3 regions of the Nonomuraea sp. 3N208 genome follow, and region 1 is predicted to be linked to each of the others. Evidence: riboswitches for the same ligand, from Rfam matches in the RefSeq annotation. Region 1 holds a riboswitch; each other region holds the start of a gene.
The links. A riboswitch is a leader RNA that binds a small molecule or an ion and turns the genes downstream of it on or off. The one in region 1 is predicted to bind thiamine pyrophosphate.
Positions count from the first base shown of each region.

Region 2: linked by a shared signal. The riboswitch ahead of ACTWPT_RS51090 (TenA family protein) and the one ahead of ACTWPT_RS03065 (FAD-dependent oxidoreductase) in region 1 are both predicted to bind thiamine pyrophosphate.
Region 3: linked by a shared signal. The riboswitch ahead of ACTWPT_RS33090 (purine-cytosine permease family protein) and the one ahead of ACTWPT_RS03065 (FAD-dependent oxidoreductase) in region 1 are both predicted to bind thiamine pyrophosphate.

Region 1 covers NZ_JBQQBR010000002.1:144,928-150,634, reverse strand. Annotated here, with positions in the region: gene metF (methylenetetrahydrofolate reductase [NAD(P)H]) at 1-703, opposite strand, end outside; gene ACTWPT_RS03085 (polyprenyl synthetase family protein) at 856-1,923, shown strand; gene thiE (thiamine phosphate synthase) at 2,057-2,704, opposite strand; gene ACTWPT_RS03075 (Rv2175c family DNA-binding protein) at 2,682-3,056, opposite strand; gene ACTWPT_RS03070 (NAD(P)/FAD-dependent oxidoreductase) at 3,087-4,250, opposite strand; TPP riboswitch at 4,309-4,425, shown strand; gene ACTWPT_RS03065 (FAD-dependent oxidoreductase) at 4,394-5,641, shown strand; gene thiS (sulfur carrier protein ThiS) at 5,638-5,707, shown strand, end outside.
Region 2 covers NZ_JBQQBR010000055.1:27,291-32,997, reverse strand. Annotated here, with positions in the region: gene ACTWPT_RS51100 (DNA polymerase domain-containing protein) at 1-65, opposite strand, end outside; gene ACTWPT_RS51095 (histidine phosphatase family protein) at 89-709, shown strand; TPP riboswitch at 729-824, shown strand; gene ACTWPT_RS51090 (TenA family protein) at 812-1,492, shown strand; gene ACTWPT_RS51085 (maleylpyruvate isomerase family mycothiol-dependent enzyme) at 1,496-2,128, opposite strand; gene ACTWPT_RS51080 (MarR family winged helix-turn-helix transcriptional regulator) at 2,193-2,618, shown strand; gene ACTWPT_RS51075 (carbon starvation CstA family protein) at 2,602-4,719, opposite strand; gene ACTWPT_RS51070 (hypothetical protein) at 4,723-5,061, opposite strand; gene ACTWPT_RS51065 (S8 family serine peptidase) at 5,219-5,707, opposite strand, start outside.
Region 3 covers NZ_JBQQBR010000024.1:131,310-137,016, forward strand. Annotated here, with positions in the region: gene ACTWPT_RS33070 (Fpg/Nei family DNA glycosylase) at 1-694, shown strand, start outside; gene ACTWPT_RS33075 (MFS transporter) at 1,233-2,633, opposite strand; gene ACTWPT_RS33080 (winged helix-turn-helix transcriptional regulator) at 2,709-3,143, shown strand; gene ACTWPT_RS33085 (rhodanese-like domain-containing protein) at 3,140-3,463, shown strand; TPP riboswitch at 3,503-3,616, shown strand; gene ACTWPT_RS33090 (purine-cytosine permease family protein) at 3,607-4,944, shown strand; gene ACTWPT_RS33095 (methylated-DNA--[protein]-cysteine S-methyltransferase) at 4,904-5,482, opposite strand; gene ACTWPT_RS33100 (ATP-binding protein) at 5,580-5,707, shown strand, end outside.

The DNA.
Region 1 (5,707 bases):
CCGCGACCGCCTCGAAGCGCGCCGCCACGTCCGGCGGGAACGGCGCCCCCGACAGCTGCTCGGAGCGCGCGATCGTGCTCATCTGCGTCACCGGCATGATGCACGGGATGATCGGCGTGTCGCAGCCCCTGGCCGCCACCCGGTCCCGCAGTCGCAGGTAGTCCTCCGCCTGGAAGAACATCTGCGTGATCGCGTAGTCGGCCCCAGCGCGGCACTTGCGCACGAAGTATTCGGTGTCGGCCTCGATGGACGGCGAACGCGGGTGCTTGTAGGGGAAGGCCGCCACGCCGACGCAGAAATCGCCGGCCTGCCTGATCAGCCGCACCAGCTCCTCGGCGTAGAGCACGCCCTCCGGGTGCCGCACCCAGTCGCCGCTGGGGTCGCCAGGGGGGTCGCCGCGGACCGCCAGGATGTTGCGCACGCCCGCGTCGGCGAAGCGCCCGACCAGGTGGCGCAGCTCGCGGACCGAGTGGTTGACGGCGGTGAAATGCGCCACAGGCGTGAGCGTGGTGCCGTGGGCGATCCGCTCCACGATGTCGACCGTGCGGTCACGGGTGGAGCCGCCGGCGCCGTAGGTCACCGACACGAACGTCGGCCGCAGCGACTCCAGCTCCCTGATCGCCCGCCACAACTGCCGCTCGCCCTCGTCGGTCTTCGGCGGGAAGAACTCGAACGAGAACGTGCGGCCACCGGAAGCGAGCATGTCGCGAACGGTGGGAACACGATCGGGCCGGATAGAGGGTCGACCAAGCGCCATGGCCCAAGGTTACAGGCAGCCGCCCGGAACCACAGATCGCCGAGCGCTTAACGTCAGCCGGGATCGGCGCGCGATCGCCCGGCCACTAGTCTCAAGGCATGACCACTGACGCCGCGCGCATACACATCCTGCGCACGCACGTGGAACGGGCCCTGGGCGAGTTCGTCGAGCGACAGCTGCCCGCCCCCGGCGACCCCGATCTGGAGCCGCTGCGCACGGCCGCCGACGAGCTGCTGGCCGGCGGCAAGCGGCTGCGTCCCGCGTTCTGCTACTGGGGCTGGCGCGGCGCGGGCGGCACGGACGTGCCCGAAATCTTCACCGCGGCGGCCTCGCTGGAGTTGCTGCAGGCCAGTGCGCTGGTGCACGACGACGTGATGGACCAGAGCGACCTGCGCAGGGGCATGCCGGCCGCGCACCGCCGTTTCCAGGCGCTGCACGAGAAGGCCGGCTGGCACGGCTCTGCGGAGCAGTTCGGCGAGGGCGCGGCGATCCTCCTGGGCAACCTGCTGCTGCTCTGGTCGGGCGAGATGTGGCGCACCAGCGGCCTGCCCCGCGAGTCGCTGGAGGCGGCCCAGCCCGTGCACGATCACATGCGTACCGAGCTGATGTGCGGGCAGTATCTGGACCTGCTGGAGCAGGCGCACGGGGAGAACACGTTCGACTCCGCCCTGCGCGTGGCGCTGTTCAAGAGCGGCAAGTATTCGGTGGAGCAGCCGCTCAGGCTCGGTCTGGTGCTCGCCGCCCAGGAGCTCGCGCCGTGGATGGACGACCTGTGCACCGGGTACGGCACGCGGGTGGGGATCGCGTTCCAGTTGCGCGACGACATCCTGGGTGTGTTCGGCGACCCGGCGCAGACCGGCAAGCCGGCGGGGGACGACCTGCGTGAGGGCAAGCGGACGATGCTGGTGGCCCGCACGCTGGCGGCCGCCTCCCCCGGCGAGGCGGAGACGGTCCGGCGCCTGCTCGGAGATCCGGGGCTGGATGCGCGCGGAGTGGCCACGCTGCGCGGGATCATCGAGGGCACCGGGGCGCTACAGGAGTGTGAGGACCTGATCGGCGACTACCTGGGCGAGGCTCTGAGCGCGCTCGACCAGGCGCCGATCGCGGCCGAGGCCCGTGTGGCGCTGACCGAGCTCGCCATCGCGGCCACCTCCCGCAAAACCTGACCGTCCCACCCATGGGGCGTGAACGACCCACCGTCGGCGCGGCTGGTGAGCACTGCGCCACACGATCGCACGGCGAGCTGCCCACGGGACAATGCCGCCCATCGGACAACGGCCGTCAACCGGACAACGGCCGTCAACCTGCGGCGGCCGCTGACAAGCGCTTGGCGAACTCCGCCGCCGCCGCGCCCGGGTCGTACGCGTCGGTGATCGCCCGTACCACCACAACCCGGCGAACCCCATACGACATGACCTCGTCCAGGTTGGCGAGGTCGATGCCGCCGATCCCGAACCACGGCCGCGCCGCCCCCACCGACGCCGCGTGCCGCAGCAGCGCCGGCCCCGGAGCCGGACGTCCGGGCTTGGTCGGCGTCGGCCAGATGGGCCCGCAGCAGAAGTAGTCGACGCCCTCCTCCACCGCCGCGGCGGAAGCCTCGGCGGCGGAGTGGGTGGACCGTCCGATGACGATGTCGTCGCCGAGTATCTCTCGCGCGACCGTCACAGGAAGATCGTCCTGCCCCAGGTGGAGCACGTCGGGCCGGGCGGCGTAGGCGATGTCCGCCCGGTCGTTGACGGCCAGCAGCTTGCCGTGCCGGTCGCAGGCGTCGCGGAAGACTTCCAGGAGGGCGAGTTCTTCGCGTGCCTCCAGGCCCTTCTCCCGCAGTTGGATGATGTCCACGCCCCCGGCCAGCACCGAATCGAGGAACTCCGCGAGGTCGCCGCGGTCGCGGCGGCCGTCGGTGCAGAGATAGAGGCGGGCCTCAGAAAGCGAGGGCCTGGGCACGCCGCTTGACCTCCGTGTGACGGCCGGCCTTGATCGCCTCGATGGGCGACCCCGGCAGCGACTCGTCTGGGGTGAAGAGCCAGCGCAGCGCCGCGACATCGTCGTAGCCGGCGTCCTGCAACACGGTCAGTGTGCCGGGTAGGCCCTTCATCACGTCTTTTCCGTCGAGGAACACTGCGGGCACCTGTGGCCCGCCGCTCCCCCGGCGCACGCCTAGGAGCTTGTGGTCCTTGAGGAGTTGCTTGGCCCGCCCGATGGGAAGCTCAAGGCGCTGGGCCACTTGGGGGAGCGTCAGCCACTCGTCTACGAGTTGGTCGGTCTCCCGGTCGATCTGTGCAACAGAAAGCGTCACGAAACCACAACTACCACATGCCGTGCTTGCTCAAACAACACAATCTCGTAGGGACACTTCTGGATCTACCAGGCGTTCCGCATCGAGCCGGTGTCCCGCGGCGATGATTCTACGGCCCTGTACGAGGTCTCGCGGCCGGTCCACGGCGAGCACCGCGGCGAGGGCGCCGTCGGCGTCGAGCCAGACGGCCGACCATTTGCCTTCCGGGTCGCCGCGGTAGATGAGGCGCTCTCCCGCCTGGTGGTGCCCGGCGTACTGGACCATGTGCCCGAACTGCTCCGACCAGAAGTACGGCACCGGGTCGTACACCGCGTCCTCGCCCAGCAGAGTCGCCGCGGCGACCTCGGGGGCGTTGAGCGCGGTGTCCCAGTGCTCGATCCTGAGCCTGGTACCGAAGCGGCGCGACCACCACGCGGCGCAGTCTCCGACGGCGACCGTGTCGGGCAGGGAGGCCCGCAGGCGCTCGTCCACGACGACGCCGTTGTGCAGGTCGATGTCGGCGTCGGCCAGCCATTCGACGGCGGGTCGCACGCCGATGCCGGTCACGACCACGTGGGCCTCGACGAACTCGCCGTCCACCAGCCGCACGCCGCCCTCGTCCACGGACCGGACCATGGTGCGGAGACGCAGGTCGATGCCCTCATACCAGCGCTGAGTGCGGGCCCCGATCTCCGGGCCGACGGCGGTCGCGAGCGGGGTGGCGGCCGCCTCGATCACCGTGACCGCGCAGCCGGCGCGGCGGGCGGCGGTGGCCACCTCGGCGCCGATCCAGCCGGCGCCGATGATCGCGACCCGGGCGCCGGGCACGAGCATGGCCCTGAGCTCGTGGGCGTCGTCGAGCGTGCGCAGCACGTGCTGGGGACCGTCGCCGGGCAGCCTGATCGGCTCGGATCCGGTCGCGATGACCAGGCCGTCGTAGCCGATCTCGCCCTCGGTCGTCTCCACGACGCCCGCGCGCAGCGCCTTGGCGCTCACGCCCGGGCGGAAGGCGACGTCGAGTGCGGCCAGGTCGGTGTCGAAGAAGCTGGTCTCGGCGTCGCCGAGCAGCACGCTCTTGGACAGGGGCGGGCGGTCATAGGGGCGATGCCGCTCCTGCCCGATCAGGGTGATCCCGCCGCCGAACCCGCGCCCGCGCAGCGCCTCCACCGTGCGGACGCCTGCCAGGCCCGCTCCCACCACCACGACATGGTCCACGTTCAAGACCCTAACGGGGAGCGTGCTTCGGCGTCGCACCGAGGCCGTAGGCTGGGGACGTAAGACGCGCGGGAGTCCGGCCGTTACCGGGCTGAGAGGAAGGCTGCACCGGGCCTTCGACCGCAAGACACCTGATCCGGATCATGCCGGCGAAGGGAGCGCATGTGGATGTGATCGTAGGCGGCGGGATCGTCGGGCTGTCCATCGCGTGGCGGCTGGCCCGCTCCGGGCGGCCGGTCACGGTGGTGGATCCGGCCCCGGCCTCTGGAGCTTCGTACGCGGCGGCGGGGATGCTGGCCCCGGTCAGCGAGGTGACCTACACGGAGACGCCGCTGCTGCGACTGGGGATGGCGTCACTGCGCCGCTGGCCCGCCTTCGCCACCGAACTGGCCGAGGACGCGGGCTGGGTGGCGGCCGATGCCGGCGCAGGCGCCGCGGGCGGGCCCCGGGTCGGGCCGTTCGGCGGGCTGGAGATCGGCGACGGGCCGCGGCGCGGGCTGGACCTGCGGGCGGACGGGACGCTCGACGTGGCGTTCGGAGCCGACGATCTGGCGGCGCTGGACGAGCTGGCGGCGTACATGGACAAGCTCGGGCTGCCGGTCGAGCGGTTGACCGGGCGCGAATGCCGGCGCCTGGAGCCCATGCTGGCCCCGTCGGTGCGCGGCGGGCTGCTCGCTCCCGAGGACGCCTGGGTGGACCCGCGGCGGGTGACGACTGCCCTGCTCGCGGCTCTGGACCGGCTGCACGTGCCGCTGGTGCGGGCGCGCGCCGCGGGCCTCCTGCGGGACGCGGACGGCAAGGTCGTCGGGGTACGCCTCGAGCCGCCACGAGAAGGGCCTCAGCCACCGTCCGAGCTGCGGGCGGAGCGGGTCGTCCTGGCGGCCGGGGCCTGGAGCGCCGAGCTGGCCGAGGTGCCGGTGCGGCCGGTCAAGGGGCAGATCATGCGGTTGCGTTCCCCGCAGCCGCTGCTGAGCCGGTGCGTACGCGGCACCGTGCACGGCTCGTACGTCTACCTGGTCCCCCGCGGCGACGGCGAGCTGGTGGTCGGGGCCACCCAGGAGGAGCTGGGGTTCGACACCAGAGTGACCGCGGGCGGGCTCTACGAGCTGCTGCGCGACGCCAGGGAGCTGGTGCCGGGCGTGACCGAGCTGGAGGTCGCCGACGTGGTGGCCGGGCTCCGGCCGGGCACGCCGGACAACCTGCCGATCATCGGCCCGAGCGGGACGCCGGGGCTCACCCTGGCCACCGGGCATTACCGGGGCGGTGTGCTGCTCGCGCCGCTCACGGCCGCGCTCGTGCTGGGCAACTCGGGCGACTCGGGCGACTCGGGCGGCGAAGAGGGTGAGCTGGCGGCGTTGTGCTCGCCGGGGAGGTTTCGGGAAATCTCATGATTGTGACGATCAACGGGGCCGCGCATGAGGTCGCCGACGGCACCACGGTGGCGCAGGCCGTACGAA
Region 2 (5,707 bases), on a different contig from region 1:
CCGTCGAACAGCGGTTGGTCGAGGTTGCTCAGGGCCACCCCGTCGCGCGTCTCATCGCTGCTCACCCGCCTCACCATATAGGGGAAGAATGGGCGAGACCATGACCCGTTACCTGTATCTCGCCCGCCACGGCGAAGCCACGCCGGACGGCCACGCCCTGACCGGCGATGGCCGCCGCCAGGCCGCGCTGCTAGGCGCACGCCTGCGGGAAGTGCCCTTCGCCGCCATCCACCACGGCCCGCTCCCCCGGACGACACAGACCGCCCGGCTGATCGGCGAGCACCTTCCCGGCGTCCCCGTGCACGCCTCCGAGGCCGCCGGCGACTACATCCCGTACCTGCCGCGCAAGGAGGAACTCGCCCCCGAGTACGCCGACCGTCTCCTCGGGTTCGTCGCCCAGTTCCCCGCGGACGAACGCGACCGCGGCCCGGCCCTCGCCGCCGAGGCCGAGCGTGCGTTCACGGGTCCCGTGGCGGACGGAACCCGGCACGAGCTGGTGGTCACGCACAACTTCCTCATCGGCTGGCTCGTCCGCGCCGCGCTGGACGCCCCGGAATGGCGCTGGCTCGGCCTCAACCACTGCAACGCCGCCCTGACCGTCATCCGGTACGCACCCGACCGCCCGTCCTCCGTGCTCTTCTTCAACGACATGGGGCACCTGCCCGCCGAGCTCCGCTGGACCGGCTTCCCGCCCGAGCTGCGCGAGTGAGCCCTTTGTTACAGTGGGCCGCGTTGACGCGGGGTGCCCGGACGTCCGGGCTGAGATCACACCCGTCGAACCTGCTCTAGCTCGCACTAGCGAAGGGACGTCATGTTCTGCGATGACATGTGGCTGCGCACGGCCGAGCTGATGAAAGCCATCCACGACCACCCCTTCAACGTCGCGCTCGGCGACGGCACGCTCGAGCGCGACCGGTTCGCGTTCTACATCGTGCAGGACGGCCGCTACCTGGAGGCGTTCTCCAAGGCGCTGGCCACGGCGTCGGCGCGGGCCACCGACCCGGCGGACGCGGCGTTCTTCGCCCAGAGCGCGCACACCGCGCTGGCGGCCGAGCGCCTGCTGCACGCCGGCTACGTCAAGGAACTAATGCTCGACGCCGAAGTGGCCGCCATCGCCACGTCGCCGACCTGCCTGGCGTACGCGTCGTTCCTGCAGGCCACGGCACTCGCCGCGCCGTATCCCGTGCTGGCCGCGGCGGTGCTGCCGTGCTTCTGGATCTACCAGGACGTCGGCACGGCGCTGCTGGGGCGCACTGGTGACGTGCCGGACCACCCGTACCGGAAGTGGATCGATACCTATTCGGACCCAGGGTTCGCGGCGTCCGTCCAGCAGGCAAAGACCATCGCCGACCGGCTGGCCGCCACCACGGATCCGGCGACCAGACAGGCCATGACCGAGGCGTACTGCACGGCGGCGGCGTACGAGTGGATGTTCTGGGACAGCGCCTGGCGGCGCGAGACCTGGCCCACTGCGGAGTGGCTCGCCCCCTGACCGCTATGGCAGGCGCGTGGTCAGCGCCGCCGTGCCGGCCCCGGTGAGGCTCGGCAGCGCGGCCGGGCGCCCGCTCAGCAGCAGGAGCAGCGCCTGGATGGAACCCTCCACCACCTCGCCCGCCCCGACCGTCCAGTCCACGTCGGTGGCCACGAGCCGGAGCCCGCGCAGCCGCCGCTGCGGATGGAAGGGGAAGCCGCGCTCCCAGATGTGGGTGGCGCAGGCGCGGGCCGGAACGTGCGGCATGGCGCGCTCGATGCCGAGCGGCACCGTGATGTCCTGGCCGTGGACGAGCGCGTCGAACAGCGGGTCGAGCGGCTTGGTCGAGGGTGCCCGGCGGCGTGAGCCGGCCGACTCGCGCACCTGCGCGACGATCTCACCGATCGGCAGCCTCGCGTGCCGTACGGCCGAGTCATGGACCATGCGGTTGAAGTTGCCGCGTGCCTTGACGAACTCGACCAGCCCCCACGCGAGGTTCACCCGGGTGGCGATCGCCAGGTGGGCGGCCACGTCGCGGACCCGCCACCCGGCACACAGCGACGGCCGCTCCCAGTCCTGCTCCGGCAGCGAGTCGAGCAGGTCGGCCAGGCCGCGCCGCTCGATCTCGAGGGCAGCCCAGATCTCTTCCTGGTGCATCGCACACTCCCAATTGCTAAGGTAGCCTTAATATAAGGCATCCTTAGCAATTGGGAGAAGACCCGTGGCCGCCACTCATCCGCCGCACGTAGTGGCCCTGCTGTACGAGGCGTACCTGCGTCTGCAGAACGTCGTGCAGGAGGCAGGCAGGGCGTACGACGCGAACGTCCGGCCCGCGCACTCGGCGGTGTTCTTCCACATGGAGCACAAAGGCATCCGGTTGAGCAGGCTCGCCGAAAAGGCCCAGATGACCCCCCAGGCCATGGGGGCGTTGGTGGACGACCTGGAGCGGCTGGGCTACCTGCGCCGGGTGCCCGACCCGGCCGACCGCCGTGCCAAGCTGATCGTCTTCACCGAGCGGGGCGATGACGCGCTGAAGATCGGCTATGCCGCCATCGACGAGGTGGAGCGCCGGGTGGCGGCGTTGCTCGGCGAGGACGGTCTCGCCGAGCTGAACGCCACGCTGAGCCGCATCATCCAGGAGTTTTAGCCATCATCTCGCGTTCCTCGCGGGTGGGGATGAGCCCGGACGGTGCCACGAGCGTCGACTCCTCGAACGGCGCCTCAGTCGTCGGCAGCGGCTCCCGTGTCCTGATCGCCTTCACCCAGACGCGGGCCGCGTCCAGGATGACGATGATGATCATGATGGCGAACAACGCTGCCAAGATGCCGTCCACGGTGGAGTTGATCACGATTTGCTGCATCGCGTCCATGGACTTGGCGGGCGCGAGCAGCTGGCCTTGGTCGAGCGCCGCCTGGTAGCGGTCACGCTGGGCGAAGAAGCCGAGCCCCGGGTCGGGCGAGAACACCTTCTGGTAGCTGGCCGTCAGCGTCACGGCCACGTCCCAGGCCAGCGGCACCGCCGTCACCCAGGCCCATTTCAGCCGCCCACTCTTGATCAGCAGGGTCGTGCCCACGGTGAGCGCGACCGCGGCCAGCAACTGGTTGGCGATGCCGAAGAGCGGGAACAGCTGGTTGATGCCGCCGAGTGGGTCGTTGACGCCCTGGTAGAGGAAGTATCCCCAGGCCGCCACGACCACCGCGCTGGAGGCCACCAGCCCCGGCCACCAGCTCACCCGCGCCATCGGCTTCCACAGGTTGCCGATCGTGTCCTGGAGCATGAACCGCCCCACCCGGGTGCCCGCGTCCACGGTGGTGAGGATGAACAAGGCTTCGAACATGATCGCGAAGTGGTACCAGAACGCCTGGAGCCCCGCTCCCCCGAGGAACCCGGAGAAGATCTGCGAGATGCCCACGGCCAGCGTGGGCGCGCCCCCCGTCCGGGCGATCAGCGTCTCCTCCTGTACGGCCGCCGCCGCAGCCTGCAGTTCCTCGGGTGTGATCACGAAGCCCATGTTCGTGACCGCCTGGGAAGCGGTCTGCACGGTCGCCCCGACGACTCCGGCCGGGGAGTTCATCGCGAAGTAGAGCCCCGGCGTCAGCACGCAGGCCGCGGTGATCGCCATGATGGCGACGAACGACTCCATGAGCATGGAGCCGTACCCGATCATCCGGACCTGCGTCTCCTTCTGGATCATCTTGGGCGTCGTGCCGGAGGAGATCAGCGAGTGGAACCCCGACAACGCCCCGCAGGCGATGATGATGAACACGAACGGGAACAACGAGCCCGCGAAGACCGGCCCCTTGCCGCTGAAGGCGAAGTCGGTGAACGCGGTGGTCTGCAGCGGCGGCATCGTGATGGCGATGCCGATCGCGATCAGCGCGATCGTGCCGATCTTCATGAACGTGGACAGGTAGTCACGCGGCGCGAGCAGCATCCACACGGGCAGCACGGCGGCGACGAAGCCGTACGCGATCAGCCACAAGGCCAGCGCTGACGGGCTCAGCGTGAAGAACGGCGCCCAGCTGGACTCCTGCACCCAGCCGCCGGCCACGATCGACAGAATCAGCAGCGCGACCCCGATCACGGTGGTCTCGACGACCCTGCCGGGCCGGATCACCCGCAGGTAGAAGCCCATGAACAGGGCGATGGGGATGGTCATCGCGATGGAGAAGACGCCCCACGGCGACTGCGCGAGCGCGTTGACCACGACCAGCGCCAGCACGGCCAGCAGGATGATCATGATGGCGAAGACCGCGATGAGCGCCGCCGCCCCGCCGACGGGACCGATCTCCTCGCGGGCCATCTGGCCGAGGCTGCGGCCGTTGCGCCGCATGGAGAAGAACAGGATCACCATGTCCTGCACGGCCCCGGCGAAGATCACGCCCGCGATGATCCAGATGGTCCCGGGCAGATAACCCATCTGAGCGGCCAGCACGGGACCGACCAGCGGCCCGGCCCCGGCGATGGCGGCGAAGTGGTGCCCGAACAGGATCCGCCGGTCCGTCGGCTGGTAGTCGATGCCGTTGTCGAGCCGCTCGGCCGGAGTGGCCCTCCGGTCGTCGGCCCGCAGCACCTTGCGGACGATGAAGCGGGCATAGAACCGGTAGGCGATGGCGTACGAGCCGAGCGCGGCGCAGAGCAACCACACCGCGTTCACATCCTCGCCTCTGGACAGAGCGAGCACCGCCCACCCGGTGGCGCCCACGACGGCGACCACCGTCCAGATGATGATCGAGCGCAACTTCACCGGTTACCTCCTGTGCTGAGAGCCATATAGAGGGCGCCCGAGACAGCAGCGCAGTCCGGCGTCCGGCGGCAGATCGGTGGTGAAGCGCCGCCAGCGCCACAGCGGACGGCAGTCGATCGTGACCGGAAGCTCGGCCAGGTGCACCCAGGCGGTCGGATGCGCGTACACCAGATCGGTTTCGAGGCTGCGTGCCCGCTTGGGGAGCCGGGAGCGGCGCAGCGGCCTGACGGAGAATTCCCCGGCGTCCGCGCAGCAGAGGCCGGTCACGTGCCAGTCGAAGAACACCACTTCGTCGTCGTGCAGCGCTTCACGAGCGGCGGGCGTGAGCGTGATACGGGACATCTGTGGCTCCTGAGTATCAGGCAGCTCAGAATTTTAACGTCGGCCTTACCCGCTGTAGTCGCATTTGAAACTGGCATTGGCTGGCTTTGACAGCACGAAGGCGCCCCTGGCCCGGGAAGAGCGGGCCAGGGGCGCGGGTTTATGTCAGAGCTTCATGTCAGGGCGTCTTCCAGGGTTCGAAGTACGCCACCGTGCCGAAGTCCATGTCCAGCATGTCCGGCGGGGTCCCGCCTGTCGCGGTCGACCCGGTCACGAAGATCCGCACCCCGGCCTCGGCGTCCGCGTCCACGGCAAGGGCGGACGGGCTGTCCGCCGCCCCCATCGGGCCGTCGTAGTCGCCCGTCCAGACCGGCGCGCCGGTCGCCGCGTCGTAGGCCATGGTCACGTAGTCGGTGCCCACGGCCATCTCGTTGCCGACGTGGCCGGCGATGACGACCTTGCTGCCGTCCGGGGTCACGGCCACGTCCCAGGCGGTGTCCTCGTTGCCGGCCTTGCCGTTGTGGCGCTGCGTCCAGGATCTCTGGCCGGTCGCGGCGTCGTAGGCGATGGTGGTGAAGTCCGATCCTGTGCCCACGCCCTCGGTGTTGCCGGTGACGTACACCTTGCCGGACGCCACGGTGATGTCCTGCGCGTTGTCACTGCCGTG
Region 3 (5,707 bases), on a different contig from region 1:
CTGCGACGGGCTGCACCTCGTCATCCACCTGGCCCGTGCCGGGTGGCTGCGCTGGCGCGAGGATCTGTCCGGGGCGAAGCCGGTCCGTCCGGGGAAGGGTCCACTCGCGGTGCGGGTGCGGCTGGCGCCCGATGACGAGGGCTTGGCGCCCGGGTTCGAGCTCACCGAGGCGGGGACACAGAAGCGCCTTGCCGTTTATGTCACGAAAAATCCGGACGATGTCCCCGGCGTCGCCGCGCTCGGCCCCGACCCCCTCGCCGAGTCCTTCACCGTGGACGCGCTCAAGCGGATCGTGGGCGGCAACCGTACCCAGATCAAGGGGCTGCTGCGCGACCAGAAGGTCATCGCGGGCATCGGGAACGCCTACTCCGACGAGGTGCTGCACGCGGCCAAGATGTCCCCGTTCAAGATCGCGGCGACCTTGACGGACGCCCAGATCGCCGATCTGCACGAGGCCATCGTGACCACGCTTGGGGAGGCGGTCGAGCGGGCGCACGGGCTGGCGGCCAAGGACCTTAAGGCGGAGAAGAAATCCGGGCTTCGGGTGCACAACCGGGCGGGGCAGGCGTGTGACGTTTGCGGTGACACGATCCGCGAGGTGTCGTTCGCCGACTCCGCGCTCCAGTACTGCCCCACCTGCCAGACGGGGGGTAAGCCGCTCGCCGATCGGCGTCTTTCCCGCCTCCTTAAGTAACTACTTCCCTTTCCTTTACGGTCGCCCAGCGTCACCGCGCGCCATTAGGACGATCATCCTTTACGGTCGCCCGGCGTCACCGCACGCGCCGTAGACCCTTGCCGGCTGTCATGGCCGGTCGTGAAGGCTCACGGGTTGCTCGCCGTGACGGAGCGCATGCTTGGCCGGGTTCCGGGGTTCGGGGCGGGGCGCCGTGCTCATTGCGCCGGTTCCGCCGCACACCGTCCCGCCGACGCGGCGCCCATGCGGCCCCCGCCTGCCGATGCGGCCCCTTTCCTGCCTATGCAGGCCTCCGCCCGCCTGGAGGGCCCGCGCGCCCATGCGGTGCTCCCGCCCGGATGGCCTGCCCGTCCGGACGGTCCGCCCGTCCGGACGGATGGGGCAGTCGGTGGCGGGGCCATCCGGTGGTGGGGCCGCGCATATGCGGGGCGCTGACACGCCGCTCGGCCGGGTGGTCCCGTTGCCGGCGGGGGCCTTGTGTCGGTGCGTCGTGTTCACCGTGGTGAGGCCCGTAGGCGGGAGGGTGTGGGTTGGGGTGTTAGGCCTTGACCGGGATGCGGTCTCTTGAGCGGGCGTGGGTGTGGAGGGCGATGGTGGCGATGCATGCGGCGAGGAGGGTGGCGGCTACAGGGGCGATCAGAGCCGTGCGTAGGGCGGTCAGGGCTGCTTGGGGGGTGGGTTCGGGGGTGAGGGCGGCTACGTTGATGGCTGTTACCGCCGACAGGCCCAGGGCGGCGCCGAACTGGAACGAGGAGTTGATGAGGCCGCCGGCCAGGCCCTGCTCGTGCTCGGCGATGCCGTCCGTGGCCACGATCGTGAGCGGGCCGTACACGAAGGCGAACATCAGGCCGATGAGCAGCATCGACGGCAACATGGCCGCGTACGTCCAGTCCAGGCCGACGCCCAGGAACAGCGCGTACGCCAGCAGGCCCGACAGCAGGCCGCCCAGCACGACCTTGGCGTTGCCATACCGGTTGACGAGCCACGGGGTGAGCGTCGGGGCCAGCACCACGTCGGCGGCGGCCGCCAGCAGGGCCAGGCCGGTCTGGATGGTGGACCAGCCGCGCAACTCCTGCAGGTAGAGCGTGATCAGGAACTGGAAGCCGAAGAACGAGGCGGTCAAGAGGGCGGCCATCAGGTTGGCTCGGACCAGGGCGCCCGATCTGAGGATGCCGAGTCGCACCAGCGGGCTGGCGGAGCGGCGCTCGACGGTGGCGAAGGCCGCGAGCAGGGCCAGGCCGCCGGCGATGGCCGCGACCGTCAGCGGCCACCCTTCGGCTGGGTGCTCCAGGCGTACGACGCCGTAGACCAGCAGCATCATCGCGCCCGTGATGGTGACGGCGCCCGCCAGGTCGAACCCCGTGGCCGGGGGCCGTTCTGCGACGGGCTCCTTGATCAGGGGGATGGCGACGGCCAGGATCGCCGCCGACATCAGCACCGGCGCGAAGAAGACCCAGCGCCAGCCGAAGGCTGTGAGCAGGCCGCCGATCACCAGGCCGAGCGCGAAGCCGCCTGCGGCCGTTCCCGCGTAGATGAGCAGGGCACGGTTGCGTAGCCGGCCCTCGGGGAACGTCGTGGTGATCAAGGAGAGGCCCGCCGGGGTCATGAATGCGGCGGCCACGCCTGTGACGAAGCGGGCGATCAGCAGGACCCAGCCCTCGTCCGCGAAACCGCCGAGGCCGGAGAACGCCAAGAACACCCCGAGCCAGAGCAGGAACATGCGGCGGCGGCCCAGCAGGTCGGCCGCTCGGCCGCCCAGCAGCATGAAACCGCCGTAGCCGAGCACGTACGCGCTCACGACCCCGCTCAGCATGCCCGTGGACAACCCCAGGTCGGCCCGGATGGACGGGAGGGCGACGTTCAGCATGGCCACGTCGATGCCCTCGAGGAAGATGGCGCCGCACAAGACGGCGAGGACGCCCCAGGAACGGGCAGGCATGACAAACCCCCGGTTACGTATAGGCAGTCGGTTCTCTCTTGTAACCGTCCACATCTTGGGCCAGCATGGAATGTCATGGAAGACGGCACTTTCAGATCACTCAGTTACTGCGACAGCACCGTGGACGACGACTATGACGTGCGGCAGTGGGACGCGCGGGAGGACTGCGAGGTCCGCCAGATACTGGACCGCATCGCGGACAAGTGGTCGCTGCTGGTCATCGCGTTGCTCGACTGCCAGAGCCTGCGTTTCTCCCAGCTGCGCCGCGAGATCGACGGCGTCAGCCAGCGCATGCTCAGCGTGACCCTGCGTCACCTGGAACGCGACGGGCTGGTGTCCCGTACGGTGTACCCCGTGGTGCCGCCCAGGGTGGACTACGCGTTGACGCCGCTCGGCCGTACCTTGCACCAGACGATCAAGGCCCTGGTCACCTGGACCGAGGAGCACCAGGTGGAGATCGCGACGGCGCGTGCCGAGTATGACGCAAGGCAAGAGATGATGGAGGCATGACCGTTCCTGAGATCGAGGCCAGTGCCCTTCCTGGCGACGCTTACCTGCTCGACGTGCGTGAGCAGGACGAATGGGTGGCCGGCCACGCCCCTGACGCCGTGCACATTCCCATGACCCAGATCCAGCAGCGGGTCGACGAGGTGCCCGGTGACCGCACGGTCTACGTCGTCTGCCGGGTGGGCGGGCGGTCGTTGCAGGTGGCGGCCTGGCTCAACCAGCTCGGGCGGGAGGCGGTCAACGTCGGCGGCGGCATGCAGTCGTGGGAGGCCGCGCGCCGCCCGATGGTCAGCGAGACCGGACAGCAACCTTTCGTGGCCTAACGCGAAATCTCCCTTTATGGCATCATGAGGGCGCTAACTTCAGATTGTCGCGGGAGCTCGGGGTGCCGGGCTGAGAGGGCAGCTATCCATCCGCTGCCGACCGCCTGAACCTGTCCGGGTAATGCCGGCGTAGGGAGTGCGCGATGACACATGTCGCCGACGAAGTTCCGCTGACCCTCGAGGGAACGCCCCCGAAAACGCTCGGCGTGCTCGATCAGGGCGCGCTCTGGGCGAACCTCGGAGTCAGTCTCCTGGGCTTCTCGGGCGCCCTCTACCTGCTCAACCCCCTCGGCAACGCCCCGCTCAGCCTGATCGCCGCACTCACCGCCACCGTGGTCGGCAGCCTGATCGGCACGTCCATGGTGGGCCTTGCCGCCATCCCCGGCACCCAGACGGGGCAGCCCTCGATGGTGCTGCTGCGGGGGCTGTTCGGTGCCAAGGCGTCCTACGTTCCCACGGTGCTGAATATCGTCCAGATGCTCGGCTGGGGCGCGTTCGAGCTCTGGGTGATCGCCAAGGCCGCCACCGCGATCTTCGGCGGCATCCCGTACCAGGTGTGGGTGATCGCGGCCGGGGTGCTGACCACCGCGCTCACGATCTGGCCGCTCGGGGCGGTCCGCCTGATCCGGCGGTACGTCACCATCGGCGTGATCGTGTCCATGATCTGGTTCACCTGGTTCCTCGTGTCCGAGGCGCCCGCGCACACCGGTGGGAACTGGACCGCCTTCCCCGCCGCCGTGGACTACGTGATCGCGCTGTCGGTGTCGTGGGTGCCTATGGCCGCCGACTTCGCCAGGCACTCCAGGTCCAGCAAGGCCGCGTTCACCGGCGTGGTGGGCGGCTACACGCTGGCCCAGGTCGCCTGCCTGGGGCTGGGCGTGTACGCGGTCGCCATCGCCGGGGCGAACGCGGTGCTCGCCGACGGCACGGCGGTGTTCAGCCCGTTCGTGGCGGCGCCGGTGGGCGCGTTGTTCTTCGCGATCCTGGTGCTGCGTGAGACCGACCAGTCGTTCGCCAATGTCTACTCGACCACCGTGTCGCTGCAGAACCTGATGCCGCGCGTGGACCGGAGAGTGTTCTCCACCGGCATCGGCGTGCTCACCGTCGCGATCGCGCTGGTCGTGGACGTCACCTCGTACGGCGCCTTCCTCGGCGTGATCGGCGCGGTGTTCGTGCCGATGTTCGCGGTGCTCGCCGTCGACTACTTCGTGCTGGGGCGCGCGGATCGGTGGAACACCGCCGAGAACGCCCCCTTGCGCTGGACGATGCTGGTGCCGTGGGCGCTCGGCTTCGTCGCCTACTGGCTGACCACCTCGACGCCTACCGTCCCGGCGTGGGACGACTTCTGGACGGGAACTCGCGAGGTGATCGGCTTCACCCGGCAGTCCTGGATGAACGGCGCGCTCGGCGGGGCCTTGGTGGCCGCGCTGGTGACGCTGCTCATCGGTCTGCTGCTGCGGCCGCGCGTTGCTCGACGTTGAGCAGGTGCTGCTTGGCGGCCGGGCCGCCCGCGTAGTCGCCGATCCCGCCGTCCTCGCGCACCACCCGGTGGCACGGCACGACCACGCAGACGGGGTTGGAGGCCAGCGCGTTGCCGATCGCCCGCAACGCGCGCGGCCTGCCGATGCTCGCGCCGATCTCCTCCAGCGTCGTAGTCGTGCCGTACGGCACCGCCATGGTCTTCTGCAGCACCGTACGGGCGAAGGACGTGGCCAGCGTCAGGTCCACTGGCGTGGCGAACGCACGCAGGCGGCCGGAGAAATAGGCGTCCAGCTCCCTGCGCACCGGGTCGAGCCGGCGCGGGTCCGGGCCGATGAACCTGCCCACATGCCTGGTGACCAGCTCGAAGACGGCGTTCTCCGGCTCGAAGGAGCACGCGGCGACGCCTTTGCCGGTAACCGCCAGCACCAACCGGCCCAGCGCGCCGTCGTAGGTGCCGAAGGCGATGTCCGGCGGCGTCTGGCCCCGATAGGTGGTGGAGGTCACGCGTAGCAGGGCATCCAGATCGCCGCTCGTCATGCCTCCACCCCTTCCCCGCGACTGAGAAATCGCCGTGACCGCAGCGTATCGGACGGATCGCCCGACGTACCTACCTCGCCACGGGCACTATGGAGGTGTGGGGGACCAATGGGCCGGTAGTGACGATGAGATCGCCCGAGCGGTGCTCGCCAGCTCACCCAACGCCGTCGTGGCGCTCGACAGGGACCAGAGCGTGCTGGTCTGGAACGAGGCCGCCGAGCGGCT